2 regions of the Mediterraneibacter sp. ICN-202921 genome follow, and region 2 is predicted to be linked to the other one. Evidence: predicted binding sites of a transcription regulator. Region 2 holds the regulator's gene; the other holds the start of a gene.
What was found. Region 2 encodes Rex, which represses fermentation and respiration genes when NADH is low (regulators of the CRP and FNR family bind a similar motif). Its sites were predicted from a motif close to ATTGTTAANTANTTAACAAT; they were not measured.

Region 1 (16,772 bases), on a different contig from region 2:
GCTCTTTCCACACAGCTTCGCGGTTCTTCATTGTTTTCCCGTGTCATCACAATCGTGTACCCTCTGTTTTCCAATTCCGCCTTCAGCTGCTGCGCCAAAGCAAGCGTAAGTTCATATTCCGGCATACCTGTGCTGATGCCGCTTGTTCCATATGTGTCTCCCGCCTTATACTCTTGCGCGCCAGGTCCCACCGGTTCCTGCTTTTCTTCTACCACACTGGAATGCCCTGGATCTATAACGATCGTGATTCCTTTTTTCTTTGCTGCTTCTTCCGCTTCTTTTCTGGCTTGTTCTGCTTTCTCCTGTTCTTCCTCTCGCGCCTTTCTGCGCGCTTCCTCCTGCGCCGCCTTTTGTTCTGCTTCCCTTTGCTGTTCTTCTTCCTTCTCCTTTTCAGAAGTTTCTTCTGCTTTATGGCATCCAAAGAGCACAAGGGAAGCACACAATACCGCACACAAAATGCCTCCCCTTATTCTCCGTTTTCTTCTTACTTCCACTGTCTTTTCCTTCCCTCTTTCCCATACTGCCGCTTTTTACTTCTTACTGATCCAGTTGGTAACCGTTTGCATCCTTTGCATACTCTGCACTTTTCAAAAGTTCTATATTTTTCTTCTCCGTCTCGCTCAAAGAATCCGCATAATTCGCGTCAAATTCTTCCGGACTGATAGTGCCGTGATACCAGCTCTTACTATTAAAATATTCCTGCAGTTCCGGAGAGCTAAATTTTCTTCCATAGCGGGCAAAAATTTCATTTTTGGCATAATTAAGCTCCTGTAATGTCAGATCAGAAATGTCAGACTGGGTCAGCAATTTCGTAGAACTATCCGGCAAGATATAGTCTGCTTCCAATCTGTCCGCCGTCTCTTTTTTATCTTTCGTCTTATCTTTCTTTTCCTGTTCTTCCTTTGCCTTTTCTTCTGCTTCTTTCTCCGCCTTTTCTTCAGCCGCTTTTTCCTCTGCTTCTTTCTCCGCTTTCTCTTTTTCTTCCTGTTCTTTCTTTTCTTCCGCTTCCCTCGCCTCTTTTTCTTTACGTTCTTCTTCAGCTGCTTTTTCCTGCTTCATGTGTACATAATACACACCGCCGCCCACGCCGGCGATTATGATAAACGCCGCAAGGATACAGATTACGGCAATCAACGGACCGCGCGATTTTTTCTTTCCGCCTTTTCCTGTAACTTGTTCTTCCTGAAAATCTTGTATCTCATCTTCTATCTCTGCCAGATCCCTTCCACATTCTGCGCAGAACCGGTCGTCTCCTTCATTCCATGCACCGCAGAAAGGACAAAAACTCCCTTTCTCTTTCTTTTTGCTTTCTTTTGGCGGGATCTTTGCTCCGCAATTCTCACAAAACGCAGATCCTTCTGTTACTTTACTGCCACAATTTGGACATTTCATCTGATTGTTCCTCCTACTCCTTCTTTAAATGCTGCTATACCATATACATCTATTGTCTCATATTACACGAGACAATTCGAGTATATTTTGCAATTTTCTTTTGCTTAGGATCTCCCGGGTGATTTTTTCTTGTCCTGCCCTAAGTTCATCCTATTTACCTGTGCTGACAGCCCCAGTTTCCTTTCCGTCTCTTTGAGCCTTTCTTCAAATTCAGGATAGAAACCGCCGTCTATAGGCATTTCCTTTAGGTCCTGCTGCCCGTAAGGCGTCTGATAAAATGTCCGCAGGATATACAGCGTCAAGATCCTGGCATTTTCTTCATCCAATGTTTGCAGTGCCTGTTCACATGCCAGACAAAAATTGTGCCATTTAAAAATATATGACTCATAGTCTTTTATCTGTTCCGTCTCCAGCCACTTTTTCACTTTTACCTTGCCCCGCATACCCTTTTTACATTCATGTATTTGCAGAAAATACTTAAATCCATCTTCTTCATAGTAGCGTCCCAGAGGAAACAGCCTGCATATACCCGGTCTGAACGCATGTATACTGCATCTGCCCTGTGCATCCAAATATGTACACGCCTCTGTCTCCCCTGTCATTTTCAGATTTGGAAGGACCAGCCCATCCACTACATGCAGCTCTACACCAGTCTCCAGAAGCTGCGCAAAGCTAACATGCAGTCCTCTGCACAACCTATGGATATCCAGCGGATCCAATACGACCGACGTTCCCATTGCGCGGCAACATGCAGAACAGCCTTCACATCCCCGGCAGTCTGCCCTTACCATGTCATTGGCCGTATAGAGCCTTCCATCTGAAATCTCAGACAATTCCACCTGTCTTTTCATTGTTCCCCTCACTTTCTCCACCGGGCAAGGCCAGACTTAACTGCTGATAACCGATTTCTTTTCTGCGTCTGACTGCCTCTTCTTTTTTAAGCATACCTGGATCAAGTATTTTTAAAAATCCAGACTCTTCCTCTGCAAATGTGAGGATCAATTCCTCTTTTGCTCTTGTCATTCCCACATAGAGCAGACGTCTCTCTTCTTCTACATCTACAGGATATTTTCCGTTTTCCAGCGGAATACACCCTTTTTTCACTCCGCAGATAAATACCGCCGGAAATTCCAACCCCTTCGCGCCATGTAAGGTCATAAGCGTAACAGCGCCGGCGCTGTACTCTTTATCACCACAGCGTCTTAGATCACTCTCCACGCCAAAAGTCAGCGCCTGCATAAGATCATCCATTTTATCATAGAACACAGCCATCTTGGCCAGTTTTTTCATAGCTGCATTCTCCACAAGCCCCATCTCCTCTATCCAGAGCTGTATAAACTCCTGTGGAGATTTCTGCGCATAAAGCGAGGCAAATCTCTGTGCCGTCTTATCCACGATCTCCTCAGACAACACAGAATTCTCCAATTTCCACAGCCAGGCAAGGCTTTGCTCCTTGGCACATAGATTCTCACGATTCTGTATATATCTAAAAAACTGGATACTTCCCTGCACATTTTCTTCTTCAAGAAAACTTTCTCTTCCTGCTACAATATAAGGAATCCCTTCCTTTTTCAGACAGGTTTCCAAAAGCTGCGCCTGTCTGTGCGTACGGTAAAGTACCACAATCTCATCAAACCCCCTCACTTTTCTCTCCTGCCTATGTTCCGCATGCCTCTGCGCTTCTAACATACCAAGCCCTCCTGTAAGGCTTCCGATCTCCTTTGCGATAAAAATCGCTTCTGCCATATCGGACTGCGCATGGACAAGACGCGCCGGGATATTGGAAGGGCAATTTGCGCGCAGCGCCTGTCTGCCGCCTGGATTTTCCGAAATAACCGCAAATGCTGCCGATAAGATTTCAGGAGATGACCGATAATTTTCTTCCAGTTCTATCACACATACATCTGGCATTGCCTTCTTAAGCCTCTCAAAACAGCCTGCATCTGCGCCCCGAAATCCATAGATCGACTGATCCGCGTCTCCGATCACGAATAGTTCTCTGCCCGCACTTCTCCATAGCCACATCAATTCCATCTGTATAGGATTCATATCCTGAAATTCATCGATCAACAGATAAGAAAACCTTTTTTCCCATCCCGGAACCATCTCTTTACTTCGTATCTTCTCCACTGTCTTTACAAGTAAGTCGTCAAAATCCAAAAGCCGCCTGTTCTCAAGTTCCTCCGCATAACTCTTATATACTGCCTGCCATTCTTCCTCTTCTGTCACGCGCTGCTCTATACCAGCCTTCTGTCTGGAGACTGCTTCCAAAAATTCACGAGCCGACATCGGATATGTCTGTGCCTCTAATACCTGTTCAGCGATTTCTTGCGCCTCCGCTCTGTCGATCAGTGTAAATTCCATTCCCTGTTCTTTTAGAAGCGTAAGACACACTGCATGAAAGGTTCCGATCTGTAAATGAGAAAGGCGCCTGTTTTTCCCCATCTCTTTCTGTACTCTTTCATATAACTGTGCTGCCGCAAGATTAGTAAATGTCACAGCTGTGATCTCCGACGGTTTTACTTTTCTGTTCTTTAACAGATAGACGATCCTGGAAACTAAGGTTTTTGTTTTCCCTGTGCCCGGTCCTGCCGACACGGCAATATCTCTTCCCGACGTTTCTACAGCTTTCTTCTGCTTAGAGTTCAGCCCTTTTGTCCTATCTGCCGGTATCGTCTGTGCCTGTATCGTTTCTGGCTCTGCTTTTCTGCCGTTTTTATCTGCCTTCACAGGCGTCATCCGCTCTCTTCTTGGCTTTTCCGATCCAATGCCAAGAGTGTCAAAAAAATTCATCTGTCCATCCAGTTCTTCTATTTCCCGTGCATCAAAAAGCTGTATCGTCCCATATTCTCCATCGAATCCCGGAATCCTCTCTACCTTGCCGCTTCGCAGCCGTTTAATCCCCTCTGCAAGCCGCCGTCCCGATACTCGCATGATCTCCTCTGCCGGGATCGTCCGCAAGATCTCAAACTCCGGTCCAAGACAATGCAGCATATGCTGATATTCTTTCTGCACTTTCACACTTGCCGCAGAGTATCCCATGGACGCTCCGATTACTTCCGGAAGCGGCACAAGACTTTCAAAAGGCTTTGCTCCTTCTTTTATAAATCCTTCCGCACGGTCTGCCAGCTGCTCTACTCTATGCGAAACTCCGATCGTGATCTTCCTTCCGCATACCGGGCAGATCCCCTTATATTTCTCCGTCTCCAAAGGAGTAAGACACAAATTACATTTCCGGTGCCCATCCATATGATATTTCCCCTCTTCCGGGAAAAATTCGATTGTTCCGACCAGACCTTCTCCTTGCTGGATTGCCTTATACAACCCCGCATAAGACAACTCTATATCCAGCATATTTGCCTCTCTTCCCAGCTTTGCGGGAGAATGCGCGTCCGAATTCGAAAGGAGCTGATACCCGTCTAATGCGGAAATCCTCCAGTTCATCGGCGGATCAGAGGACAGACCGGTCTCCATCGCATGGATATGGGCAGACAAATCTTCAAAGCATTCCTCCACTGTATCAAACCCGGAAAATGCTCCGAACAATGAAAAATGCGGTGTCCATATGTGAGCTGGAACATACATCGCATTGGGACAGATCTCCAAGACAATTTCCAATAAATCTCGGCAGTCTACACCCAGTATGGGTCTGCCGTCAGAATGGATATTTCCAATCTCCTCCAACTTTTCCGCTATTTTTTCCGCCGCCTCCAATCCCGGCAGTATAAGCAGACTATGTACCTTGCGCACACGCCCGTTCTTTTTATAGATCGAACTGATCTCTCCAGTGATCACAAACCGCGGCTCAAAGGCGTCTGTCGCTGCGTCATCCAGAAGCCGGTACTCCTTTTTTAATACATACATTCCATCTTCCGCAGGTTTTAACTTCTCTTTTAATTCTTCCCGCCATGCCGGATGTGTAAAGTCGCCGCTTCCGACAATCTGTATCCCCTTTTTCCTTGCCCATAGTTCCAAGTGTTCCGGCGTACACTCCCTGCTGGTAGCACGGGAATATCTGGAATGTATATGCAGATCAGCAATCAACATCTTATTTCCTTCTCTCCTGTATGGATAAAATCCTGTTCTTATTATAAACTATTTTTCTTTTTTGTGTATATCATTTTTCTCTTTATCCTACATGTTGTCCTACACGTTCAGCTTCTGATTTTGCTGCAGACCCGCTTACTATGCAGATTTATCCTGCATAGCAATTCACTGCCGCTTGACAGCAGAGCAAGCGGGGATTAAAATAAAATCATTGTTATAAAAATGACAATATAAGCAATCTCGATCCTTTTCTCAGAAAGCTTATTTTGTCCACAAAGGAGGGCCTGTTATGGCAAATATTTTAATCAGCCCCAGCAAATATGTGCAGGGTGCAGGAGAACTGAAAAAACTGGGAGCATACGCTGAAAAATACGGCAAAAAGGCATTGATCCTCATCACTGCTTCCGGATACAAAAGATGCGGCGGCACAGTAGAGGCAGGTTTTAAAGACAGCAGCGCACAGATCGTATTTGACTATTTCAACGGAGAGTGCAGTAAAAATGAGATCAACCGACTAACAGCTATTGTTGAAAAAGAAAACTGTGATATGGTCATTGGTATCGGTGGAGGGAAAATTCTGGACACAGCCAAAGCTGTCGCCTATTATAAATCCCTGCCTGTGCTGATCTGTCCTACGATCGCTTCTACAGATGCACCTTGCAGCGCGCTTTCTGTGATCTATACAGATGACGGTGTATTTGAAGAATATCTCTTCCTTCCGGCGAATCCAAATATGGTGCTTATGGATACCGACATCATTGCAAAATCTCCTGTCCGACTGACAGTATCCGGCATGGGAGACGCACTCGCAACCTACTTTGAGGCAAGGGCTTGTCAGGCAAGCAGCGCTACAACATGTGCCGGTGGGCAGATCACTTCCGCCGCGATCGCATTGGCAAAGCTTTGTTTTGACACGCTCATGGAAGAAGGCATAAAGGCAAAACTCGCACTGGAAACCGGCGCTTTAACTCCCGCAGTAGAAAAAGTCATCGAAGCCAACACACTATTAAGCGGCATTGGTTTTGAGAGCGGCGGTCTTGCCGGAGCTCATGCGATCCACAACGGTTTCACTGTGCTGGAGGAATGTCACCATATGTATCACGGTGAAAAAGTAGCCTTTGGCACGATCACACAGCTTGTCCTGGAAAATATCCCTGCTGAGGAATTGGAAGACATCATCGACTGGTGCATCGAACTGGGACTTCCGGTCACATTAAAAGAATTAGGTATCACAGAAGTCACAGACGAAAAGCTCATGCAAGTCGCAGAAGCGGCATGTGCCGAGAATGATACCCTGCACAATATGCCTTTCCCTGTAACTCCAGATTCCGTATGTGCTGCCATTAAAGCGGCTGACGCCTACGGCAGATATTTCTTAGGAGAATAATACCTGGATTTCTTCTTAGGATAAAATGCAAATGGCAAACTGACTTCCGTCAGGAAAAAGCAACAGCGTGAGGCTGATCTTTCATTTGAAATATCGGCTTCACGCTGAATTTTACTCTGTATTCTCTATACGATCACGCAAATCGCTTAAAGAAATCCCGTCTTTTATAAAATACATCCAACCATTGACATGTAAATTTTCAGACCATCCATGTTTCTCGATCAACAGCTTACGAGCCAGAGCGGTAACAGAATACCTTGCGCCCTCATATTCGATCTGGTTTCTGTCATTTACCACCTTTGCCGCGACCTGTTCATCATACAAAAAGAAAATTTCTTCCCCAACAGCGATATTCAGCAGCTTAAATGAATTGTTGGAGCGCTTTGTCTTTCTCTCTGCTATTTCCTGTTCCTGCGATTGTTCTAAAGTCGGTGTATATAATTGCAGCTTATCTGTATCTCCACGCAAACTTGCTATATCCTTAAATATGCCATAGGCCGTTTCCGGGGAGATCTTGAAAAACTCACGTATCCTGACTCTGCCGTTTTCCAGATGCTCCCTTGCGTGCAAAGAATCATCTACTCTGTCAATAATACTATGTATTCTTCTTTCTACCTCCAGTGGATCTTCCACTTCATAGACAGCATAGCAGCGATACGAAAGAGGGATGTTGGGCGGCGCGTTCAGCTCGCGCAGCCTGCTCTCAATATCATTGCGTTCTGTCATGCCAATTTTAACCCATCCATCAAGGCAAGGGTTGGTAAGTATATAAACAAAGCCTTTTGCCATCTGAAATCTCCCTCACGTTTCTTTCCGACAGCAGATCATACGCCAATCCCCGGAGGAAAGAAAACTTTTGCAATATCTTTTTTATATTCTAACATGCAAAAGGGCTTCTGTACAAGAATCTATTTTTCAGAAGAAACCGCACTTTCTGGCATGCTGTTTTTCTAATTTTTTATATACGCTATGGTATTTGTGTCCATATACAAACACTTATCACAAATCTTTTCTATTATATCCTCTTCATTTCAACTAATGCAATACCTCTACGCTGCAACGTGATCCTTGCAGAACATTTTTCTCTCATAGAAACATTACAGAGTAATTTCCTATGAAAAAAAGATTTCTCCGTGCTCTCTTAACTCAACACGGAGAAATCTTTACTTTCTTTAGGCATGATATTCATTTTAATCCGGCAGTCTGCCATTGGCTCATGATTGACATCCAGCTCATAATCTACGAATATATCTATTTTTTCATCTGTCACTTTAATTTCCATATCGCGGGTATTGACTCCCACCAGCATCTGACCATATGGAGTACGGTAATAAGTAAGGTTTTTCTTATTTCTCTCAAAAACCATATGCGTGTTGGACACGCCTGTTTTCATAATCTCCAGGCTGTCCGTACCGGTGATTTTTATTTTATTTTTAATCGTTCCCGCCATACCTTCCAGCACTTCATCATAGAGGATATAGTGTTTTCCGTTCCTACAGTAATAATTTGCCGGAGTTACAACTTCAATTGCATCTTCCTCGTCTTTGAACGCAGTGGACATCATATCCATATGAAGACCAGAAATACTTACGATTACATCTTTTGTCATATCTTAATATTCCTCAATATTTACTACATTTGTCGTCGGGACATCAAACGGCATCACCGTATTGGCAAATTTTCGGAACTTTTCTGCCGCGTCGCTGACATAAAACTCATAATGTCTGCATTCTTCTGTCGTTCCGTCATTTTCCAATCCCGACTCTTTCAAAAGTTTTTTCAGATCCATAGCCGTTTCATAGGCCGGATTTACAATCTGTATCTTCTCTCCCATAAAAGCGCGAATTTTAGAGCGAAGCAGCGGATAGTGCGTACACCCTAAGATCATGGCGTCGATCTCCGTATTTCGCATAGAAGTCAGATAGTACTCTATAACTTCTTCTGTCACAACGTGTTCTTTAAAGCCTTCCTCCACAAGCGGAACAAATAGCGGACATGCTTTTTCTAATACCGTAATATCCGGCGCCATCTCGTGGATGATCCTCGTATACATCCGGCTCTGCACCGTCGCATCTGTCCCTACAACGCCTACCTTCCGGTTCTGTGTCGCTTCAACTGCCGCGCGAGCTCCTGGGATCACCACCCCCATAATGGGAATATCAAACTCTTTCTGCACTGTTTCCAACGCAAGCGCACTAGCTGTATTGCAGGCGATCACGATGGCTTTTACTTGTTTCGCCTTTAAGAAACGGATGATTTGTTCTGAAAAACGGATCACATTATTTTGGGATTTGCTCCCATAAGGCACACGCGCCGTATCTCCAAAATATATAATATTCTCACTGGGCAGCTGACGGGAGATTTCCCGCATTACCGTCAGGCCGCCGACTCCGGAATCAAATACACCGATCGGCGCCGCCTTCTTTCCTGTCACCTTCACTTTATTTTTCTCTCCTAGATTGCCAATACTTTTGAAATCTCATACTGATATTCTGGAATATTCTTTTTCATGGCCAGCGCCTCTTCCATATCAAAATCCACGAATTGTCCATTTCTGTAGCCTACCACACGGTTGCTCTTTCCCTGGCACAGAAGATCCACCGCCATGGCGCCCATTGTAGACGCGTACACTCGGTCTTTACATGTAGGGCTTCCGCCGCGCTGCATGTGTCCGAGGATCGTTGCTCTCGTCTCGATCCCGGTTGCATCCTCAATCCTTTTTGCCATATTAATAGAATCTCCAATGCCTTCTGCATTGATGATGATATAATTCTTTTTGCCGCGTTTTTTATTTTCCATAATATCAGCGATCAATTCTTCTTCATTAAAATCTTTCTCTTCCGGCATAAGGATCCTCTCTGCACCGTTTGCGATCCCACACCACAATGCAAGGTATCCCGCATCTCTTCCCATAACTTCAATGATACTGCATCTCTCGTGAGAAGTGGATGTATCACGCACTTTATCAATGGCTTCCATCGCCGTATTAACAGCTGTATCAAAGCCGATCGTATAATCTGTACATGCGATATCCAGATCAATCGTCCCCGGGATCCCGATCGTATTTACCCCAAGATTTGCCAGCTTCTGCGCACCTGCGAAAGAGCCGTCACCTCCAATAACGACTAATCCGCCAATCCCGTATTTTTTACAGATTGCCGCGGCTTTCTGCTGCCCTTCTTCTGTTCTCATAGACTGACATCTGGCTGTCTGCAGGATCGTTCCTCCTCGCTGGATCGTATCGGAAACATCACGGGCAGACAGATCGATGATTTCTTCTTTTAAAAGCCCATGATAGCCTCTGCGGATACCACGTACCTTGAGACCTCTTGCCAACGCTGTTCTGACTACCGCGCGGATAGCTGCATTCATCCCCGGCGCATCTCCCCCACTTGTCAATACGCCGATGGTACGGATCCTGTCTTCGATCTCATCCAACATTCTTGCCTTATCCGCTGCTGTTTTGTTTTCTTTTGTCTCTGCCATGTTTCAATTCCACCTTTCCCAAAATAATAACCTAAACCCATTTTTTTGCTTTAAAAGCAGCCTTTGTCTATATACATTGGCTTCATTGATTATTTTTTAACACTTTGGGTAATATTCTACCCCATTTAGAAATGGTTTTCAATAGCTTTTTCTACCACTTTTATTCTGTTTTCGCCATAATGGTTCATCAGTCTCCCTAAGATTTCCTGACTGATCTGAATGTTACGATTTTTAGGCAGACGTTTCACAGCACGCTCTTTCGCACAATAGATCACCACTTCATCTTCTCCTTCTGTATCAGCCAGATATCCGTAGACGATCTGTTCATTTTCCAGATAAGACGCTTTGTCGGGGAACTGGATCCAGAGTTCCTTCTTTGTTTTTTCAAAAGGGATCACTTTCTCACAGATCAACTTACTGGCACGCTCGTCCTCCTCTGACACTCTCCCGCGTATAAAGACCTTATTATCTATTTCCAGATATTCTCTATTTTTCTCATAATCACGAGGAAAAACTACGACTTCTACCGTCCCCAGCAGATCTTCTACCGTGACGAATGCCATCATCTGGTTTGTCTTCGTATGTTTCACTGTTTTGTCTGTGATCATCCCTCCAATGATCTCCTTCTCCCCATCGTGTACTTTTGTCCTTCCAGTCTCCTCATCCGGCTGAAAATCCAATGTGGTTGCAGAAATTACTTTTTTCCACTTTTCTTCATACTCTTCCAATGGGTGACCGCTGATATAGATTCCGAGCACTTCTTTTTCAAAGGCGAGCAGATTTTCCTTTGTATACTCTCCTACATCCGGCAGTTTGATCTCAAATTCACTCTTCTGCTCCTCATCTACTAGATCAAACAGAGTCATCTGGCCTGTCATAGCATACTTTTTCTCCTGACTGACGTGCTCCATGATCTGTATATAGATACTCATGAACTGCTTTCTCGTTCCTCCGAGGCAATCTAAAGCCCCAGACTTAATAAAGTTTTCAATGACCTTCTTATTCAATGTCTCTTTTATCGACATACGGCTGATAAAGTTTTCCAGATTTTTAAAAGATCCAAACTCTTTTCTTTCTTGCTCTATCAGTTCGATCACCGGTTTTCCGATACTTTTGATCGCCGCCAGCCCATATCGGATATTTCCTCCGTCCACGGAAAAACGCGCAATTCCCTGGTTGATATCCGGCGGAAGTATCTGGATATTCATTTGCCGGCATGCATAAATATATTCTGCCACTTTAGAAGGATTTTCAATCACCGATGTCATAAGAGCCGCCATAAATTCCACCGGATAATAATATTTCAAATATGCCGTCTGATATGCTACAACCGCATACGCGGCAGCATGAGATTTATTAAAAGCATATTTCGCGAAATCGATCATTTCGTCATAAATCTTATTCGCCGTCTTTTCATCTATCCCATTTTTGATACAGCCCGGCACGTTCGTCTCTTCATCACCATGTACGAAGATCTGGCGTTCTTTCTGCATCACGTCCCCTTTTTTCTTTGACATCGCACGACGGAGAAGATCACTTCTTCCCAATGTATAACCAGCCAGATCCCGCACGATCTGCATGACCTGTTCCTGATATACGATGCAGCCATAGGTAGGTTCCAGGATTGGCTCCAACTGCGGACAATCATAAGTGATCGACGACGCGTCGTTTTTCCCCTTGATATACTGTGGGATAAAGTCCATAGGTCCCGGGCGGTACAAAGAAATCCCGGCAATGATATCTTCCAGGCTATGGGGCTTTAATTCTTTCATAAACCCTTTCATCCCCCCGCTTTCCAGCTGGAAGATCCCATCTGTCTTGCCTGTTCCGATATACTCTAATACATCTGCGTCATTGTAATCGATTTTCGTCATATCCAGATCGGGCGTCTTCGCCCTCGCCATCTGCACTGCATTCTGGATAACTGTAAGCGTTCTAAGCCCTAAGAAATCCATCTTGAGAAGTCCCAGTTCTTCCAGCGTTGTCATCGTAAACTGCGTCGTGATCGTTCCGTCTGAAGCACGGGAAAGAGGCACATATTCATCCGCATCCTTCTGACAGATCACAACGCCTGCCGCATGCATGGAACTGTGCCTAGGAAGTCCTTCCAGACGTTTTGCCATATCGATCAGATATTTGACTTGTTCATCACTCTCGTATGTTCTTTTTAATTCCGGATTTCCCCGCAGTGCCTTGTCAATCGTGATATTCAATTCTGTAGGGATCATTTTGGCTATCGTGTCTACAAACGCATACGGAAGATCCATCACTCTGCCTACGTCACGGATCACGCCCCGTGCGGCAAGAGTACCGAATGTAACGATCTGAACGACCCGGTCTTTGCCATATTTTCGCACCACATAGTCAATGACTTCCTGTCTGCGCTCGTAACAAAAATCCACGTCTATATCCGGCATGGATACCCGCTCCGGATTTAAAAAACGTTCAAACAAGAGCTGATATTTGATCGGATCGATCGTCGTGATCTCCAGACAGTAAGACACAATACTTCCTGCCGCGCTTCCCCTGCCAGGTCCCACCGCGATGCCATGATCTTTAGCATATTTGATAAAATCCCACACGATCAGAAAATAATCAACATACCCCATATTTTTTATGGTAGTCAACTCATACTGCAGACGCTCTTTCAATGCCTCTGAAGGATCCGCATAATGCTTTTCCAGCCCTTCATAACAAAGTTTCTGCAAATATTCCCAGGACGTGTATCCATCCGGCACATCATATTTGGGGAGTTTTGTCACTCCGAACTCGATCGTCACATGGCACCTGTCTGCAATCTTCTGCGTATTTTCCAACGCCTGTACGGCATAGGGAAACAAGGCACGCATCTCTTCCGGAGATTTCACATAATATTGTCCGCCTTCGTAGCGCATCCGGTTCTCATCAGCCAGCTTCTTCCCCGTCTGTATGCACAGAAGGATATCATGGGATTGTGCATCGTCCGCATAGGTATAGTGGACATCATTTGTCGCTACCAATTCGATCCCCAGCTCTTCTGACATTTTCAGCAGACGCTGGTTTACCATTTTCTGCTCCGGTATTCCATGATCCTGCAGTTCTAGGAAATAATTTCCCTCTCCGAAAATTTCCTTGTATTCAAACGCCGCTTTTTTGGCTTCTTCATACAGCCCCTTAGTCAGATAGCGCTGTACTTCCCCCGCCAGGCAGGCACTTAAGGCAATGATCCCCTCGCTGTATTCGCGCAGCAGATGTTTATCTACACGGGGCTTATAATAATATCCCTCCACAAAGCCTTTCGAAACAATCTTCATCAAGTTTGCATATCCCGTATTATTTTCCGCCAATAGTACCAGATGATAATATCTGTCCTCTCCACCGGAAATTTCTCTGTCAAACCTGGAACCCGGCGCCACATAGACTTCGCACCCAAGTATGGGATTAATGCCTTGCTTTTTCGCTTCTCTGTAAAAATCGATCACACCGTACATCACACCATGATCTGTAATCGCAGCGCTGTCCATCCCCAACTCTTTGACTCTGGCTACATATTCTTTTATCTTATTAGAACCATCCAGCAGACTATACTCTGTATGGACATGTAAATGTGTAAAATTCATGTTTCACCCCTTGCCATTCTTCCTGACTCAGATCATCCGGGAGTACGAAAAAGCAAACTCCTTTTCCCCGTTTAGATCCTACGATACAAAAAGGGCGGTCCCGTCGGGGAACTGCCCTTATAACATACCTGCTTCAAAAACCGAACCAGCCTTTTCCTGTTAACGCGTACTTCTATTGTCCGCCGTTTAACATAAAATTGATCAATTTATCTGTATCTTCTTTTTCATATGCGATTATTTCCAGTTCCGGAATCTCACCATTAGAAAAGATATTCGCCATAGATACATACTGGGAAAGTTTGGACTTCAGATTCAGTCTGTCTCCCTCTCCTGTTACCAACTCTACTCTTCCCTTGCAAGAATCTACTACCTTAAAGAACGCGTCTATGTCTGTAATATTTTGTACTTTCATTTCTTAAACTCCTTTCATATTTTCATTGGGTTTTACTCGGCGCTGTACAAGGCAAACACTTTCTGCCACTACGCCTATATTGCTATTATACCCTATTTGAAAGGGATTGCAAGTATATTACAGAACAAATTTTTCTATTGCTTTAGCCGCCCCTTCTTCTTCATTACTATCTGTAACATAATCTGAGGCAGCTTTTACTTCTTTGACTGCATTCTCCATATCATTGACTTCTATATTATTAAATTGCGGCAGGCTAAGAAGACGAATTCCTTTTATAGTCTTCAGTTCCTGCCATGCTTGTTCTTTTTCTTCTTTTCTCTTAAATAAAATTTCCACTTTATCGAGTTCACATCTTTTTTCTTCCAAAAAGGCAATTAAATCCGGTACCCGTTTTCTTGTCGCGCGCAGATACTGACATATTTTCGGGTCCTGATAATATTCTTCGATTTCCCAATATTGTTTTTCCGAAACATAACCTTCCCCCTTATAATATAGATCCTGTATAGACTGGTATTTTTGGACCATTTCCAATGCTTTTTTTGCTTTCTTATAGGACAGTAAATGTTCCCCAATATTTTATTTGTCTCTACTTCTGTAATTCTGGCACCATTCGCAGTGATCATATAATGTATTCCCGAAAAATTTTTAATATCTTCCGGTACCTCTTCCCAATTTCGTCCCGTTACAATCACTATCTCCGTTCCTTTTGCTATTGCTCTATCCAAAATCTTCCGTGTATAAGATGTCAGCTTCTTTTCGCCGTTCAACAGTGTACCATCTAAATCTCATCCTACCATTCTTATTTTATCTCTCATTTTATTCCTTCTTTTCCCTGTATAGAATGGGGTATTGCTCAAATCTACAGCAATACCCCACTTTTTATCTTGTAAAATTCCAGACGTATGTGAAACAGACACTAGATTCCGACTCTTTCTTCTATTTGCAACAATTGTTCAATATCTCTCTGATATCCTCTTCTGTCATTGGTTTAAGCTTGTGCACATTTAATCTATTCATCGGCTCCTAATGTATGGTTTTTCTATATTGGCGGAATTCTTGCCGGTGCCTCTTCTGGATTATTTGGAACAATTCCAATGAATTTATTACTTTCTAACTGGTTTTATGACAAACGTGGAACTATGACCGGAATCGCCTATACCGGGTCCAGCTTAATCACTTCCCTGCTTTCTCCTATTGTATCGAAGTTGATTATTGAATTTGGATGGCGCGCAAGTTATCGTATTCTTGCTATATCTATCATAGTCATCGTATGTATTACAATACTTTTAATTCGTCTAAAACCAGAAGACATTGGACAAAAACCTTATGGCACTGCTGGTAAGACAGAGGCTGAGATACAACCTACCGGTTTTATGCGCAGAGATGCCATGAAAAAATCCTGGTTTTGGCTCTATACAGTTGGTATCTTTTTGATTGGATTAATTGTATCTGGTACATCTCAGCAACTTGTAACATATTGGACTTCTGAAGGGATCTCTGCCGAGAAAGCTGCTGCTTTATACTCCCTTGTTATGATCATTGGACTCGTAGCCAAAATTATGCTTGGAAATGTCTTTGATCGCCTTGGAAGTTCTAAATCCATTATCGTATGTGGTGTTATATGTGCTGTAGCTTTCGTTTCACTCGCATTATGCCTCGGGGATATAAGTGCTTTTGTTCCAAGCGTATTATTTGGTATCGTAACTGCTGAACTTGTAATCCTGCCAACATTTACAACACAGCGCATATTTGGCAGAATTGATTATGCTGCAAATGTCAGCTTATTCACAACTATCCTATTCCTCGGAAGTTCTTTCGGAATTCCTCTTTGCGCTGGAATTTTCGATATAACCGGCAGTTATCGTGCCGCATAGTTTATTTATGCTGTTATTGCTGTAATATTAACATTTTTGTTTTATCTTTCCAACAAATTATCAATCAGAGCCTTTCGAACTGAACTCAATATTGAAAGAGAAGACTAATTTTTCTATTATCAGTTAAGAAAGAGGTAAGCTGTACCCTAATACTAAGACACAGAAAAAAGCTGTATTGAATTTAATTTAAAATTGTCATCAAGACAAAACAGTATATCTCACAAAAAATGGCGTTCACTCCTTTATAAAGAGCAAACGCCATTTCTCCAAAATCTTACATTTTAAATATCTTTTTTCTACCGTATCTTCTTCCCATCCTGGTATACAGATCTTACCTGTTTTAATGCACTTATATCCTTCAGTGGATTTCCTGCAAGTACCACAAAATCTGCTGCTAGACCTTTTTCAATCGCCCCTGTCTTATCATCCACACCGCACAGCTTTGCTGCATTCACTGTAATACCGGCAAGAACCTGCTCATTCGATGCGCCTAAAGAAGCAATATATTCTGCTTCTTGGGGAAGACCTGTATGAATTCCGTCTGTTCCAATCCCAAACTTTAATCCACCCGAAAT
Region 2 (16,772 bases):
TGAGTTGGATGACAGACCAATCGAAGAAAATTGTCAGTGTCCTGCATGCAGAAGTTACAGCAGAGCATATATCCGCCATTTATTAAAGGCGAAAGAGATGCTGGGGATGAGGCTTTGCGTGCTGCATAACTTGTATTTTTATAATACGATGATGGAAGAGATACGAGAAGCGATAGAAGGAGGAACATATAAAGAATATAAGGAAAGAAAGCTCGCAGGAATGGGACAAAAGTCTTAAGTTTTCCTCAGAATATAAAAATTGTCTTAAAAACCGACAGAAAATGAAAAACAGACTTGAAGATTATTTGAATATTGTGTATAGTAGTCTTATTGGTTTGAACATAGAGTTAGGAGGAAAGAAACAAGATGAATATGATAGGTATTATTCTCATCTATGCTGTAGTATTAGGAGGTATGTGGTTTCTTCTTATGCGTCCGCAGAAAAAGGAGCAGAAGAGAATCCAGGCAATGCTCGCTACAATGGAGGTCGGAGATACTGCATTGACGACAAGCGGCTTCTATGGTGTTATCATTGACATCACAGATGATGACGTTATCGTAGAATTCGGCAATAATAAAAACTGCCGTATTCCTATGCAGAAAGCTGCGATCGCACAGATTGAAAAGCCAAGTGCGGAATAAGTATAGAGTGAGTATCAAAAGGAATAGAATTCCTGCTATATATAAGGAAAGGGCGCTGATTTTGGGAAATATCAGCGCCCTTTCTGCTTGTGTGCCTAACGACGCACGCTTTTTTAGGGGGATACAGTGGCTGAGGCTATCGATCTAACAGAAATACAAAAGGCGCAATACTAAATCTATTAAGCTAAGCCTTGAAGAAATCAAAGTGGCTGTTTTGACTCGATTTCTGGGAAAATAAAAAAATGGAGAGTGCTCTGTTTTTTCGGATGAAATACTTGAAACACCAGTAGAAATGGAGTATGATTAAAATTAGTATTTTTATGGTTGGAAGGATGAAGACAGATGGAATTAAAGATAGGCGTAATCAAAGGTGACGGGATTGGACCAGAAATCGTCGAAGAGGCAATGAAGGTGCTAGACAGGACAGGAAAGCAGTATGGATTTACCTGTCAGTATACACAGCTTTTGATGGGAGGAGCTTCGATTGATGTTCATGGTATTCCATTGACAGAGGAGACGATCCTGGCGGCAAAAGAAAGTCAGGCTGTTCTGATGGGTTCTATTGGTGGAGATGCAAAAGTTTCACCCTGGTACAAGTTAGAGCCTGCAAAGCGGCCGGAAGCAGGACTTCTGCGTATAAGAAAAGAGTTGAACCTATTCGCGAATCTGCGGCCTGCCGTTCTATATGAAGAATTAAAAGAGGCATGCCCTTTAAAGGAAGAAATTACAAAAAATGGGTTTGATATGATGATCATGCGGGAATTGACAGGCGGTCTGTATTTCGGTAAACGTAGCACACAGGAAGAAAACGGAGTATTGACGGCAAAGGATGAGCTTACATATAATGAAGAAGAAATCAGAAGAATAGCAAGAAGAGGATTTGATATTGCCAGAAAACGGAGAAAAAAGGTGACTAGCGTCGACAAGGCAAATGTTTTGGATTCCTCCAGGCTTTGGAGAAAAATCGTAGAGGAAGTCGCCGCTTCCTATCCAGATGTGACGTTGGAACATATGCTGGTTGATAATTGTGCTATGCAGCTTGTAAAAGATCCTGCGCAGTTTGATGTGATCCTGACAGAGAATATGTTTGGAGATATTCTTTCTGATGAAGCTAGTATGGTGACTGGATCTATCGGAATGCTTGCTTCCGCAAGTTTAAATGAGACAAAATTCGGCTTGTATGAGCCCAGTGGCGGTTCGGCTCCGGATATTGCAGGTAAAGGGATTGCCAATCCGATCGCAACGATACTTTCTGCGGCGATGATGCTGCGCTTTTCATTTGATTTAGACAAAGCTGCTGACGCAATTGAGGCAGCTGTGGAGAAAACGCTCAAAGAAGGTTACCGTACGATCGATATTATGTCAGAAGGCAAGAAGCAGATTGGAACTTCCCAAATGGGAGACAAGATTTGTTCCTATGTTGAATAGAGATGAAAGAGGCAAAAAACGAAAGAACAGGAGGAAGGCAAGATGAGAAGTGATACTGTTACAAAAGGAGTGCAGCAAGCACCGCATCGTTCCCTTTTCAATGCGCTGGGAATGACACAAGAAGAATTGGACAGACCGTTGATCGGGGTCGTAAGTTCCTATAATGAGATCGTCCCCGGACATATGAATTTGGATAAGATCACAGAAGCGGTAAAAATGGGAGTCGCAATGGCAGGAGGAACGCCGATCATGGTTCCGGCGATCGCCGTCTGCGATGGAATAGCGATGGGGCATATTGGAATGAAATATTCCCTTGTCACAAGGGATTTGATCGCGGATTCTACAGAAGCACTGGCGATGGCACACCAATTTGACGGACTGGTCATGATACCAAATTGTGATAAAAATGTACCGGGACTGTTGATGGCCGCGGCACGTGTAAATATTCCGACCATTTTCGTCAGTGGAGGGCCGATGCTCGCTGGACATGTAAAAGGTTCCAAGACAAGTCTTTCCAGTATGTTTGAAGCAGTGGGAAGCTATGCGGCGGGAACAATGACAGAAGCAGATGTCTGTGAATTTGAAAATAAAGCATGTCCTACCTGTGGTTCCTGTTCAGGCATGTATACAGCAAACAGTATGAACTGTCTGACAGAGGCTTTGGGGATGGGACTAAAAGGAAACGGTACGATCCCAGCCGTATATTCTGCAAGGCTGCAGCTTGCAAAACATGCAGGGATGCAGGTGATGGAACTGGTACGAAAAAATATCCGTCCTCGTGATATTATGACAGAAGAAGCGATTTTAAATGCATTGACGGTAGATATGGCATTGGGATGTTCTACAAACAGTATGCTGCATATTCCGGCAATCGCACATGAGATCGGTATGGATTTTGAGATTGATTTTGCCAACAGTATTAGCGAAAAAACCCCAAATCTCTGTCATCTGGCTCCGGCAGGGCATACATATATTGAAGATTTGAATGAAGCAGGCGGCGTCTACGCAGTTATGAATGAATTAAATAAGAAGGGGCTGCTGCATACAGATTGTATGACAGTGACAGGAAAGACGATCGGAGAGAATATCGAGGGATGCATCAATAAGGATCCGGAAGTTATCCGTCCGATAGAACATCCCTACAGCGAGACCGGCGGACTTGCTGTGTTGAAAGGGAATTTAGCTCCGGACGGAAGTGTAGTAAAACGTTCCGCAGTAGTGGAGGAGATGCTTGTACACGAAGGACCGGCAAGAATCTTCGAAAGCGATGAGGAGGCTACGGCAGCAATTAAAAACGGAAAGATCCATCCCGGGGATGTAATCGTCATCCGCTATGAAGGCCCTAAAGGCGGTCCGGGCATGCGGGAGATGTTAAACCCTACTTCTGCGATCGCAGGTTATGGATTGGGATCGAGTGTCGCTCTGATCACAGACGGGAGATTTAGTGGCGCCTCCAGAGGAGCTTCTATCGGACATGTTTCTCCGGAAGCAGCCGTAGGCGGTCCGATCGCACTTCTTGAGGAAGGAGATCTGATCAAGATAAATATACCGGAACTGAAATTGGAAGTAGATATTTCGGACGAGGAAATGGCACGCAGAAAGGAAAAATGGATGCCAAGAGAACCGAAAGTCAAGACGGGGTACCTTGCAAGATATGCATCCATGGTCACCTCAGGAAACCGAGGAGCAATTCTGGAAATACCGAAGAACAACTAGGAGGGAAGCGCCATGTTATTAAATGGAGCGGAAATAGTAATCGCATGTTTAAAAGAGCAGGGAGTCGATACAGTATTTGGGTATCCGGGCGGAGCCATTTTAAATGTGTATGATGCGTTATATAAACACAGAGATGAAATCCGTCACGTATTGACTTCTCATGAACAGGGAGCGGCACATGCGGCAGACGGATATGCCCGTGCAACAGGAAAGGTCGGCGTATGTCTGGCAACAAGCGGCCCGGGGGCTACGAACTTGGTAACAGGAATCGCGACCGCTTATATGGATTCAATCCCTGTGGTGGCGATCACATGTAATGTAGGGGTCGCTTTGCTTGGAAAGGATAGCTTTCAGGAGATTGACATTGCAGGGGTCACCATGCCTATCACCAAGCATAATTATATTGTAAAGGATATTACAAAACTGGCTGACACAATCCGCAAAGCCTTTCTGATCGCCAAATCTGGCAGACCGGGGCCTGTACTGATCGATATTCCAAAAGATATTACGGCGAATCAGACAGAATATATACCGATGACTGTAAATGCAGAAGGAAAAAAAACAACTCCTGCCTCGGAACAAGAAATCGATGCAGCTGTCCGCATGATCAAAGCGTCAAAACGGCCATATATCTTTGTAGGCGGCGGCGCGGTACTTTCCGACGCTTCAGAGGAATTGCGGGAATTTGCTGAGAAAGTAGATGCACCGGTTACAGATTCTCTGATGGGAAAAGGGGCATTTCCAGGTACAGATCCCAGGTATACAGGTATGCTTGGTATGCATGGAACGAAGACTTCCAACTATGGAGTAAGCGGATGCGATCTGCTGATCGTGGCAGGAGCCAGGTTCAGTGATCGCGTGACGGGAAATACAAAGAAATTTGCGCGGAAAGCAAAAATCTTGCAGTTGGATATTGATGCGGCAGAGATGAATAAAAATGTAGTCATTACCCAGGGGGTAACAGGGGATCTCAAAGAAACCCTGAAAAGAATCAATGAAAAGCTTCCGCAGCAGGCGCATTCTCAATGGCTTGCGCAGATACAGGAATATAAAGAAAAGTATCCTTTGAAATACCATCATGATACATTGACAGGTCCATTTATCGTGGAGGAAATCTACAGACAGACAAAGGGTGAGGCATTGATCGTAACCGAAGTCGGACAGCATCAGATGTGGGCGGCACAGTATTATAAATATACGGAGCCGAGAACATTTTTGACATCCGGAGGTCTTGGAACAATGGGATATGGATTAGGCGCATCTTTGGGCGCAAAATGCGGCTGTCCAGATAAAACGGTCGTTAATATTGCCGGGGATGGCTGTTTCCGCATGAATATGAATGAGATTGCGACAGCGGTACGGCACCATATTCCGATCATTCAAGTGGTTGTAAATAACCATGTACTCGGAATGGTACGTCAGTGGCAGGATCTATTTTATGATGAAAGATATTCGGCAACTGTGCTCAGGGATGGTGTCGATTTTGTAAAGCTTGCAGAGGCGATGGGTGCAAAGGGGATCGGGGTACAGACTAAGGAGGAGTTTGCAGAGGCATTTGCGACAGCGCTTAGTATGAATAGTCCGGTCGTTATAGACTGTCAGATCGACGCAGATGACAAAGTATGGCCGATGGTGGCTCCTGGTGCGGCTATCAGCGATGCATTTGATGAAGAAGATATGGAGGAGTAATTCCATTATCATAAAATAAATTATAAGTGCAGGAGGAAAAGAAAATGGGTAGAGTGTATAACTTTTCGGCAGGACCAGCAGTGCTGCCGGAAGAAGTCTTAAAGGAAGCTGCGGCAGAAATGCTGGATTATCAGGGAACAGGCATGTCTGTTATGGAGATGAGTCACAGATCTAAAGCGTTTGAAGAAATTATTCAGACAGCAGAGCGAGATCTGCGTGATCTTATGGGTATTCCGGATAATTATAAGGTGTTGTTTTTGCAGGGTGGAGCGTCCCAGCAGTTTGCGATGATTCCGATGAATCTAATGAAAAATCGTGTGGCAGATTATATCATAACAGGTCAGTGGGCAAAAAAAGCTGCCAAAGAAGCTGAAAAATATGGAAAAGTAAATCGGATTGCCTCCTCAGAGGACAAAACTTTTTCATATATCCCGGACTGTTCTGATCTTCCGGTTTCTGAAGATGCAGACTATGTATATATATGCGAAAATAATACAATCTATGGGACAAAGTATAAAGAACTGCCAAATACAAAAGGAAAAATACTGGTGTCAGATGTATCCTCCTGTTTTCTTTCAGAGCCAATTGATGTGGAAAAATATGGAGTCATTTACGGTGGCGTACAGAAAAATATCGGACCCGCTGGCGTTGTCATCGTGATCATACGGGAAGATTTGATCACAGAGGAAGTCTTACCTGGAACACCGACGATGCTTACATATAAAACACATGCAGATGCCGATTCTTTGTATAACACACCTCCGGCATATGGAATCTATATCTGTGGGAAAGTGTTTAAATGGCTGAAATCAATGGGCGGACTTTCTGTGATGAAAGAGCACAATGAAAAGAAAGCAAAGCTGCTCTATGATTTTCTGGATCAGAGTAAGTTATTTAAAGGCACTGTGGAAAAGAAGGATCGTTCTTTGATGAATGTACCATTTGTTACAGGTAATCCTGATCTGGATGCAAAATTCGTAAAGGAAGCAAAGGCGGCAGGTCTTGAGAATTTAAAAGGACACAGGACTGTAGGCGGTATGCGTGCCAGCATATATAACGCTATGCCGTACGAAGGCGTAGAGGCTCTCGTAGCATTTATGAAAAAGTTTGAGGAGGAGAATCTGTAAAATGTATGAATATCATTGCCTGAATCCGATCGCAGAGATCGGCTTGGAACAGTTTGGGGAAAAATATGTAAAAACAGAAAATATGGACGAAGCAGATGCGGTACTGGTACGAAGCGCTGCTATGCATGACATGGAATTCAGCGATCATCTAAAAGTAATCGCTCGTGCAGGCGCAGGAGTGAATAACATTCCTTTGGATAAATGTGCAGAAAAGGGAATCGTTGTATTTAATACACCTGGAGCAAACGCAAATGGTGTGAAAGAACTAGTGTTTGCAGGCATGCTGCTTTCTGCTAGGGATATCATCGGCGGGATCAATTGGGTTGAAGAACATGAAGAAGACGGAGATCTGGCCAAGATGACAGAGAAAAAGAAAAAGGTCTTTGCAGGTACAGAACTTGAAGGAAAGAAGCTTGGTGTGATCGGCCTGGGAGCTATCGGGGTACTGGTTGCGAATACAGCTACCCATTTGGGAATGGATGTATACGGATATGATCCATATATTTCTGTAGATACAGCATGGAAGCTGTCCAGAAATATCCATCATGCAAAGACAGTGGATGAATTGTATAAAGAATGCGACTATATCACGATTCATGTTCCGGCTACGCCAGATACAAAAGGTATGATCGATAAAGGCGCTATCAGTTTGATGAAGGAAAATGTAGTCATCTTAAATTTTGCAAGAGATGTTCTTGTAAATAGTGAGGATATGGTAGACGCTCTTGTGTCCGGCGCTGTAAAATGCTATGTCACAGATTTCCCTACACCGGAAATAGCCGGAGTAAAAGGCGCGATTGTTATTCCGCATCTTGGAGCCTCTACAGAAGAATCCGAAGATAATTGTGCACGGATGGCAGTTGCAGAAGTAATCGATTTTTTGGAAAATGGAAATATTGCGCATTCTGTAAATTATCCGGATTGTAATATGGGAACAAAAGGAGACGGAACACGTATCACAGTGCTACATCATAATATTCCCAATATGCTTGGACAGTTTACGGCATTGCTTGCTGGGGAAAATCTAAATATTACGCTTATGACAAATAAGAGCAAAAAAGAATATGCATATACAATGATGGATGTAGAAGCAGAAGTGCCGGCTGATCTGATAAAAAAATTTAACAGTATAGACGGAGTATTGAAAGTACGTATGATCCATTAGAAGAAAGAATAAAGGCGACCGTACCGGACAGTGATCTCACTGCCGGTGCGGTCTGTTTTATATAACGGCAAAAAGTGTCTGTACAATATACTGGAGTTGGTCAGAAAGAGGATATAAAAGGGAGTTATATTGTAGTTGACAAAAAATGTATAATTGTATACAATTATACAAGATAAAAGGGGCGGATATGCTCTGTGTGCAGGAGGTAAAAAGTGGAAGACAGAAAGGTATTTATGAATCAACATACAAATCTTTTAGAGCTGGAGGAATATATGTATCCTCTGGTAGATGTAGAAACACCAAATGTGTTTCGGAATTTATTCCGATATGATGAGATTCCAAAGATTGCATTCAATGATCGTATCGTGCCCCATCATATGCCAGATGAGATATGGATCACAGATACGACCTTCCGTGATGGGCAGCAATCCCGTGCTCCATATACGACGGAGCAGATTGTCACGATATTTGATTATCTGCATCGTCTTGGAGGTCCAAAAGGAAAAATCCGTCAAAGTGAATTTTTTCTTTACAGCAAAAAAGACAGAGACGCTGTATACAAATGTATGGAAAGGGGTTACGAATTTCCGGAAGTTACAAGTTGGATACGCGCCAGCAAAAAGGACTTTCAGCTTGTCAAAGAAATCGGTTTAAAAGAAACAGGTGTACTGGTGAGTTGTTCTGACTATCATATATTTTACAAGCTGAAAATGACACGACGTGAAGCAATGGAGCATTATCTGTCGGTTATCAGAGACTGTCTGGAGATAGGCGTACGTCCAAGATGTCATTTAGAAGACATCACTCGTTCAGATATTTATGGATTTGTGATTCCGTTTTGTGTAGAACTGATGAAATTAATGGAAGAATATAAAATACCAATAAAAGTACGTGTCTGTGATACAATGGGATATGGGGTGAATTTTCCAGGAGCAGTGATTCCACGTTCTATTCCGGGTATCATTTACGGACTGATGACACATGCAGGGGTTCCAAGCTCACTGATCGAATTTCACGGACATAATGATTTTTATAAGGCTGTCAATAATTCAACAACTGCATGGCTGTATGGCGCATCCGGCGTAAATTGTTCTCTATTTGGTATTGGGGAACGGACAGGTAATACTCCTTTGGAGGCCATGGTCTTTGAATATGCGCAGTTGAAAGGAACGCTGGATGGAATGGATACCAGAGTAATCACAGAACTTGCGGAATACTATGAAAAAGAGATTGGATACCATATTCCATCCAGGACGCCGTTTGTAGGAAAAAACTTCAATGTGACAAAGGCGGGGATTCATGCGGACGGCATGCTGAAAAATGAGGAAATATACAATATCTTTGATACAGAAAAATTCTTAGACCGCCCGGCGCTCGTATCTGTATCGAATACATCGGGGGCTGCGGGAATTGCTTACTGGATAAACGCTTTTTATAAATTGCCGAAAGAACGACAGGTAGATAAGAATTCCCAATTAGTATGCAAGGTAAAAGACTGGGTAGACAAAGAATATGAAGAAGGAAGAGTCACGGTCTTGACAGATGAAGAATTAATTGAGAAAATAAATACTATATGCGAAGAATTGCATATAACACTGTAAGCAGGAGGCTTTCGAAATGGAGGAATATCAGGAGTATTCTCTTGGCGGAAGAGTCTTTCAGAAAATCCGTGAGGATATTCTGAAAGGGAAGTATAAAGAACATGAGGAACTGCGGGAGAATACGATCGGAAAAGAATTAGGCGTAAGCCGTACCCCTGTACGGGAGGCACTCAGACAATTGGAACTGGAAGGACTTGTGACGATTATTCCCAATAAGGGGGCATATGTGACAGGGATTTCTTCAAAAGACGTAAAGGATATTTACATGATACGTTCCATGCTTGAGGGACTTTGTGCCAGATGGGCAACTGAAAATATTACAGAAGAACAGATGGAGGCGCTGGATGAAACAATTCTGCTGTCTGAATTCCATATGAAACGGGAGGGAACATATAATGTAGAACAGATCACGCTGTTAGACGGACGATTCCATACGATTTTATATGAGGCTTCAAACAGTAGGATATTGAGTCATGTTCTTATGGATTTTCATAAATACGTGCAGCCTGCGAGAAAATTTTCCGTTGTTTCAGAAGAAAGAGCAAGAAAATCTATACGAGAACATAAGCAGATCTTGCGGGCTATACGTGATAAAGATGCAAATATGGCAGAACAGCTGGCTAATGAACATATCCTGCATGTGATGCAGAATCTGAAAAAACAAGGATATGAAGATATTTAGGAGGAGAAAAAATGGAAAAAATCAAAATGACGACACCGTTAGTAGAAATGGATGGGGATGAAATGACCAGGATCCTCTGGAAAATGATCAAAGACAATTTGCTTGAACCTTATATAGATTTAAAAACAGAATATTATGATCTAGGATTACAGCACAGAAATGAGACAAATGATCAGGTTACGATAGATTCAGCAAATGCAACAAAAAAATATAAGGTTGCTGTTAAATGTGCAACTATTACCCCGAATGCGGCAAGGATGGATGAGTATGATCTAAAGGAAATGTGGAAAAGTCCAAATGGAACAATCCGTGCGATTCTGGATGGAACTGTTTTCCGTGCACCGATCGTGGTGAAAGGGATTGAACCATGTGTAAAGAATTGGAAGAAACCGATCACGATTGCCAGACATGCTTATGGAGATGTATATAAAGGAACAGAAATGAAGATCCCAGGAGCTGGAAAGGCAGAATTGGTATATACGGCAGAAGACGGCACACAGCAAAAAGAACTGATCCATGAATTTGACGGACCTGGGATCATACAGGGGATGCATAACATCAGTAAATCAATCGCAAGTTTTGCAAGAAGCTGCTTTAATTATGCTTTGGATACAAAACAGGATCTTTGGTTTGCAACAAAAGATACGATTTCTAAGAAATATGACCATACATTCAAAGATATTTTCCAGGAGATTTATGACGCAGAGTATGATGAAAAATTTAAAAAAGCAGGGATTGTGTACTTCTATACTTTGATCGATGACGCAGTGGCAAGAGTCATGAAGTCAGAAGGCGGATACATATGGGCATGTAAAAATTATGACGGAGATGTAATGAGTGATATGGTATCTTCTGCATTTGGCTCACTCGCCATGATGACGTCGGTCCTTGTATCTCCGGAAGGATATTATGAATACGAGGCTGCCCATGGAACTGTACAGCGCCATTATTATAAACATCTAAAAGGAGAGGAGACTTCCACTAACTCTGTGGCAACCATTTTTGCTTGGAGCGGAGCTTTAAGAAAACGCGGCGAATTGGATGGCAATAAAGAACTTATGGAATTTGCCGACAGACTGGAGAAGGCAACTATTGACACGATCGAATCCGGCTCCATGACAAAAGATCTAGCCTTGATCACAACGATTGAAAATCCAAATGTGCTAAACAGCGAAGAATTCATAAAAGCAATCGCTGAAAGATTATAAAGTTGCCGAAATTTTTTGCTCACATAAAACACATATTTCATGCATACACTTTTGCCGCTTAAATTCATATTTCTGTTAAAAAAATCGACTTCACACTGCTGCGCACTTCCAAATAAAGAGATTTATTTTCTTCCAATTGGAGATGTACAATAGCGTGAAGTCGTCTTTTTTCAAATCTAATTGAGGGATCCGCCTTCTGCAAGAGTTTCCCACTGTTCATATAGTTCTTCTAATGTACAGTCATTTTTATGCTTTTCTTCAGCGAGTTCCTGACAGCGGATGGAATTGGAATAGACATCTTCCTGCGTCATGAGCTGATCGATTATTTGGTTCCGTTGTTCCAGACATGTGATCTGTTCTTCTGTTTTCTTCAGATCATTTTTCCTTTTTCGTTCTTTTGCCTGCAATTCTTTTTGCTCTTGCCAGTTTAGTTTTGCATCAGAGGCTGTGCTTTGCGAATCTTCTCCGCCCGCAGCGTTAGAAGTCGGAGCATAAGCAGCAGTGAGTTCTTCTTTTTTTTCTAAATAATAATCATAATTTCCTATATAATTCACAAAAGTCTGATTGACCAATTCCAAAATGCGGGTCGCTGTCTGATTGATAAAATAGCGGTCATGAGATACATAGAGTACGGTGCCGGTATAGTCGTTGAGTGCATGCTCTAATATTTCTTTAGAGGTAATATCTAAGTGATTGGTCGGTTCGTCAAGAATCAGGAAATTTGCTTCTGACAGCATAAGTTTTGCCAATGAAACACGGCCTTTTTCGCCTCCGGATAGATTTCCAATGAGGTGGAAAACTTCATCGCCTGTAAACTGAAAAGCAGCCAGTGTATTTCGTATCTGTGTGTTTGTAAGCGCTGGATAGGCATCGGATATTTCATCAAATATGGTTTTCTCATCATGCAGTACATGATGTTCCTGATCATAATAACCGATTTTTACTTTGGAACCGAGAGTAAAAGAACCTTCGTCGGCAGGAATGACCTGGTTAAGTATTTTTAATAAAGTCGTCTTGCCGGTACCGTTATCTCCAATCACGGCAACATGTTCCCCGCGCTTTATTTCGAGATCGACTTTATGAAACAGTGTCTGTGAATCAAAGCTCTTCGATAATTGTGCAACGGAGAGTACGTCGTTGCCGCTGATACAGGACGGCTCTAATGTAAGATGCATCTGTGTGGCTGTCTGGACAGGCTTTTCTGCTGGTGTGATCTTTTCCAGCAGTTTCTCACGGCTTTCTGCGCGCTTGATGGATTTTTCACGATTAAAAGAACGAAGCTTTTCTATGACAGCCTGTTGATGTTTGATCTCTCTTTGCTGATTCAGGTATTCTTTTAATTGTGCATCCCGGATCTGCTGTTTCTTCTCTGCGTAAGCCTTATAATTTCCGACATACGTCCGGATCGTTCCCTGTTCGATCTCTACGACTTTTGTTACGACGCGGTTCAAAAAATACCGGTCATGCGAGATGATAAAAACAGCGCCGGTATAGTTTAAAAGATATGTCTCTAGCCAGGAGATCGAATTTAGATCCAGGTGATTGGTGGGCTCATCCAGCAAAAGAATGTCCGGCTGGGTAAGAAGCAGTTTTCCCAACGCAACACGGGTTTTTTGTCCTCCGGACAGGGTATCGGTCTGTTTAGAAAAATCTGCTTCCTGAAAACCAAGCCCTTTGAGAACTCCCGCAATCTCACTTTCATAGGCGTATCCGTTCATGGACTCGAATGTGGAGACAAGCCGGTTATAAGTTTCCAGCCTGGCATTTAAAGCATCTCCGGACAGTGTTTTAAGTTCTAATTCGATAGAACGGATCTGGTGTTCCATTTGGATCAGATGCGCTTTGGCTGTTTTGACTTCTTCATAAATCGTGTTTCCGGAAGAAAGCGTCTGATGCTGCGCGAGATAACCGATCGTTTTTCCTTTGGCAAGGACTACCTCCCCGCTATCAGCCGGTTCCTCTCCCATGATCATTTTGAAAATAGTAGACTTGCCGGCTCCGTTGATACCGACGAACGCCGCTTTTTCCCGTTCTTCAATATGAAAAGAGCCCTCTTTTACGATCAGATGTTCTCCAAAAGATTTATGAATATTATGACATGCGAGTATCATGAAACTCCTCCTGAAAGTATAGGTGTATATTTATGTATCCGTTGCGTTGTCTGACGCTGCATATGTAATCAATTATAACGAAAACCGAAGAAAATACAACTATAATTTGACATCATATTAACAATTTTATATAATAAAGCGTAGATTTAAGTTTGGAGGGCGATGACTGTGGAACAAAGAGAAATATCACGTGCAGTAATAGGAAGGCTGCCAAGATATTACAGATATTTAGGAGAATTGCTGGAGGCAGGAGTGGAAAGAATCTCTTCCAGTGATCTGAGCAAGAAGATGCGTGTAACGGCATCGCAGATAAGACAAGATTTGAACAATTTTGGTGGATTTGGACAACAAGGATATGGATATAATGTGAAATATCTATATACAGAGATCGGAAAAATATTAGGGATGAACAGAGAACATCCTATTATTATCATAGGAGCGGGAAATTTAGGGCAGGCACTGGCAAATTATGCTTCTTTTGAGAAAAGCGGTTTCATTTTAAAAGGATTGTTCGATGTAAACCCGCGCCTGGAAGGGGTTTCTATCCGTGGGATCCCGATCCGTATGATGGATGATCTGGAAGAATTTCTTCAAAAAAACGATATTGAGATCGCAATCCTCACATTGCCTAAATCTAAAGCAATCGAAGTGGCAGAACTTGTAATCGAGAATGGAATAAAGGCAATATGGAATTTTGCACACACGGATTTGAATCTTCCGGAGGATATAATTGTCGAAAATGTACACCTTTCGGACAGTCTGATGAAGCTTTCTTATAATATCAGCCGTTATAATGAAGAACATAAAAACTAGTGACGCTGTGTATAGTATGCAGCAGTGTATACATTTACAGGAATATGCAGGCAGAAACGTGTAATCAGGTTTTCCTTTTTACACGTTCTTTCATTTTAAGATGTGAAAGACAAGAAATGATTCTGCTGATTTTTATTTTTTAGGAAAGGCGGGGGAGTTATATGCGATATCTTCCAGACGGAGTATGGATGCAGAAAGCAGACAAACATACGATAGAAAAAATAGGGATCTCTTCTATGGTATTGATGGAACGAGCGGCTCTAAAGACAGTAGAAGTCATGGAGACAGAACAGATCAGGCTGGATAAGGCGCTGATCGTCTGTGGAAGTGGAAATAACGGTGGCGATGGCTTTGCCATAGCACGCCTTATGAAAGAGAAAGGGTATCTTCCGACGGTTGTATTTGCGGGACGTGAACAGTCTTTAAGCATGGAATGCCGTACACAGAAGGAAGTTCTGGAAAGGTTAGGGCTTATGTCATGCACAGAGATTCCGTCCAAAGAATATACTGTTGTAATAGACGCACTTTTCGGTGTGGGATTAAACAGGGATATACAAGGACACTATGTGGATATAATAGCGCAGATGAATCAGATATCAGCTAAGAAGGTTGCTGTTGATATTCCTTCCGGTATTCATGCAGAGAAGGGATGTGTGATGGGAAATGCATTTAAAGCAGACTTGACAGTTGCCTTTGCCTGTGAAAAGTTAGGCTGCGTATTATACCCAGGAAAAGAATATTCCGGAAAAGTGCTCCCTGTAGAAATAGGGATCGATCTGGCAATCTTTAAAGAAGAATTAGGTGTTTGCTATACGTATGAGCAGAAAGATATAGGACGATATCTTCCCAAAAGAAAGGCAGATTCTCATAAGGGGACTTATGGAAAGGTGCTGATGATCACAGGAAGCTGCGGTATGGCCGGTGCGGCTTATCTGTCTGCGAAAGCGGCTTATACAGCCGGTGCTGGACTTGTACAGATCTATACGGTTAAAGAGAATCGAACGATCTTACAGCAGCTTCTTCCGGAAGCAATTATTTCTGTGTATACAGAGTATGAGGAAGTACAGCTTGCAAGTCTTCTTGAGTGGGCGGACGTAGTGTGTATCGGATGCGGGTTAGGTATGTCGGAAACAGCAGAAAAAATACTGGCAGAAACATTGAAACGAGCAAAAGTTCCTGTAGTTTTGGACGCGGATGGCTTAAACCTGGCAAGCAGGCATATGGACATACTAGAAGATGTGAAAGCACCTTTGATCTTAACGCCGCATATGAAAGAAATGACGAGATTATTGGGATGCAGTATGGAAGAAATGAAAGAAAAACGAAGGGAAAGGCTATTAGATTTTACAGCAAAATACGATGTTGTGTGTGCTTTAAAAGACAGCAGGACGATCGTGTCAGCAAGAGAGCGTCAGATCTTTGTAAATACTGCGGGAAACAGCGCAATGGCGAAGGCAGGTGCGGGAGATGTGCTTGCCGGGACGATCACAGGGCTTATTGCCCAGAAGATGTCCCCTTATGAGGGATGTGTCCTGGGGGTTTATCTGCATGCCTGCGCAGGCGATGAGGCAAGAAAGGAAAAAGGCGAGTACAGTGTACTTGCGGAAGATTTGATCTGGGGCATACAAACATGCCTGTATAATACAAAGGAGAGGGAAGTATTATGAAATCATACAGCAGAGTGTGCGCAGAAATTAACTTGGATGCGATCGCTTATAATATGGAACAGCTAAAAAATAGGATTGGAAAAGAAGGACGCCTTGTGGCTGTATTGAAAACAGATGGCTATGGACATGGAGCTGTTCCGATCGCGGAAATGTTTGAAGAGACAGAGTATGTATGGGGGTATGCGACAGCTTCATTAGAAGAAGCTGTGCTTCTGAAAAAGGCGGGGATGAAAAAGCCAGTGCTTGTTCTGGGCTGTATTTTCCCGGAGCAATATGAGGAAATGATACAATATGAAATACGCACTGCTGTCTATACGGAAGAAAGCGCGGTGCTGATGGCGGAGACGGCAAAACAGATGGGAAAGACGGCGTATTTCCACATCAAAATTGACACAGGAATGGGACGGATAGGCTTTCCGGTCTGCACAGAAAGTGTAGACTGTCTCCGACGTATTAGTAAATTTGAACATGTGTGCATGGAAGGAATGTTTACACATTTTGCGAAAGCAGATGAAACAGATAAGACGTATACATTAGAACAGCATGAGAAGTTTCAGTGGATGAAGAGGAAAATGGAAGAAAATCATATCCACATACGTTACTATGACTGCGACAACAGCGCAGGGATCATAGATCTGCCTGCTATGCGTCATGATCTGGCACGGGCGGGGATCGCCATGTATGGCCTGTATCCTTCACAGGAAGTAAAAAAGGACGCTGTGAAACTAAAACCGGCTCTTGCGCTTACAAGCCATATTATTTATGTAAAAGAAATAGAGGCAGGTACTTCGATCAGTTATGGCGGTACTTTTATTTCTCCCAAAAAAATGAAAGTTGCAACCATCCCGGTGGGATATGGAGATGGATATCCCCGTTCTCTTTCAAATAAAGGAGAAGTATTGATACGCGGCAAAAGAGCGAAG

Region 1: WKT01_RS07905 (glycerol dehydrogenase) is a predicted target of Rex. The motif match lies at 5,650-5,669, and genes of this name have one in related genera.

Annotation. Positions count from the first base shown of each region.
Region 1 is NZ_JBBKBE010000007.1:71,342-88,113, reverse strand. It holds gene WKT01_RS07925 (N-acetylmuramoyl-L-alanine amidase) at 1-455, opposite strand, end outside; gene WKT01_RS07920 (YARHG domain-containing protein) at 538-1,392, opposite strand; gene WKT01_RS07915 (YkgJ family cysteine cluster protein) at 1,497-2,243, opposite strand; gene WKT01_RS07910 (UvrD-helicase domain-containing protein) at 2,218-5,439, opposite strand; gene WKT01_RS07905 (glycerol dehydrogenase) at 5,729-6,826, shown strand; gene WKT01_RS07900 (GIY-YIG nuclease family protein) at 6,938-7,615, opposite strand; gene WKT01_RS07895 (DUF1934 domain-containing protein) at 7,968-8,435, opposite strand; gene murI (glutamate racemase) at 8,439-9,260, opposite strand; gene pfkA (6-phosphofructokinase) at 9,281-10,312, opposite strand; gene WKT01_RS07880 (DNA polymerase III subunit alpha) at 10,438-13,911, opposite strand; gene WKT01_RS07875 (hypothetical protein) at 14,084-14,323, opposite strand; gene WKT01_RS13755 (HAD family hydrolase) at 14,441-14,542, opposite strand; gene WKT01_RS13750 (HAD hydrolase family protein) at 14,698-15,048, opposite strand; gene WKT01_RS07865 (MFS transporter) at 15,331-16,197, shown strand; gene WKT01_RS07860 (amidohydrolase family protein) at 16,494-16,772, opposite strand, start outside.
Region 2 is NZ_JBBKBE010000001.1:69,744-86,515, forward strand. It holds gene tgt (tRNA guanosine(34) transglycosylase Tgt) at 1-238, shown strand, start outside; gene yajC (preprotein translocase subunit YajC) at 367-642, shown strand; gene leuB (3-isopropylmalate dehydrogenase) at 985-2,070, shown strand; gene ilvD (dihydroxy-acid dehydratase) at 2,113-3,786, shown strand; gene ilvB (biosynthetic-type acetolactate synthase large subunit) at 3,799-5,475, shown strand; gene serC (3-phosphoserine/phosphohydroxythreonine transaminase) at 5,520-6,602, shown strand; gene WKT01_RS00370 (phosphoglycerate dehydrogenase) at 6,604-7,767, shown strand; gene WKT01_RS00375 (2-isopropylmalate synthase) at 7,980-9,368, shown strand; gene WKT01_RS00380 (GntR family transcriptional regulator) at 9,385-10,050, shown strand; gene WKT01_RS00385 (NADP-dependent isocitrate dehydrogenase) at 10,062-11,258, shown strand; gene WKT01_RS00390 (ABC-F family ATP-binding cassette domain-containing protein) at 11,435-13,369, opposite strand; gene WKT01_RS00395 (redox-sensing transcriptional repressor Rex) at 13,538-14,182, shown strand; gene WKT01_RS00400 (NAD(P)H-hydrate dehydratase) at 14,344-15,849, shown strand; gene alr (alanine racemase) at 15,846-16,772, shown strand, end outside.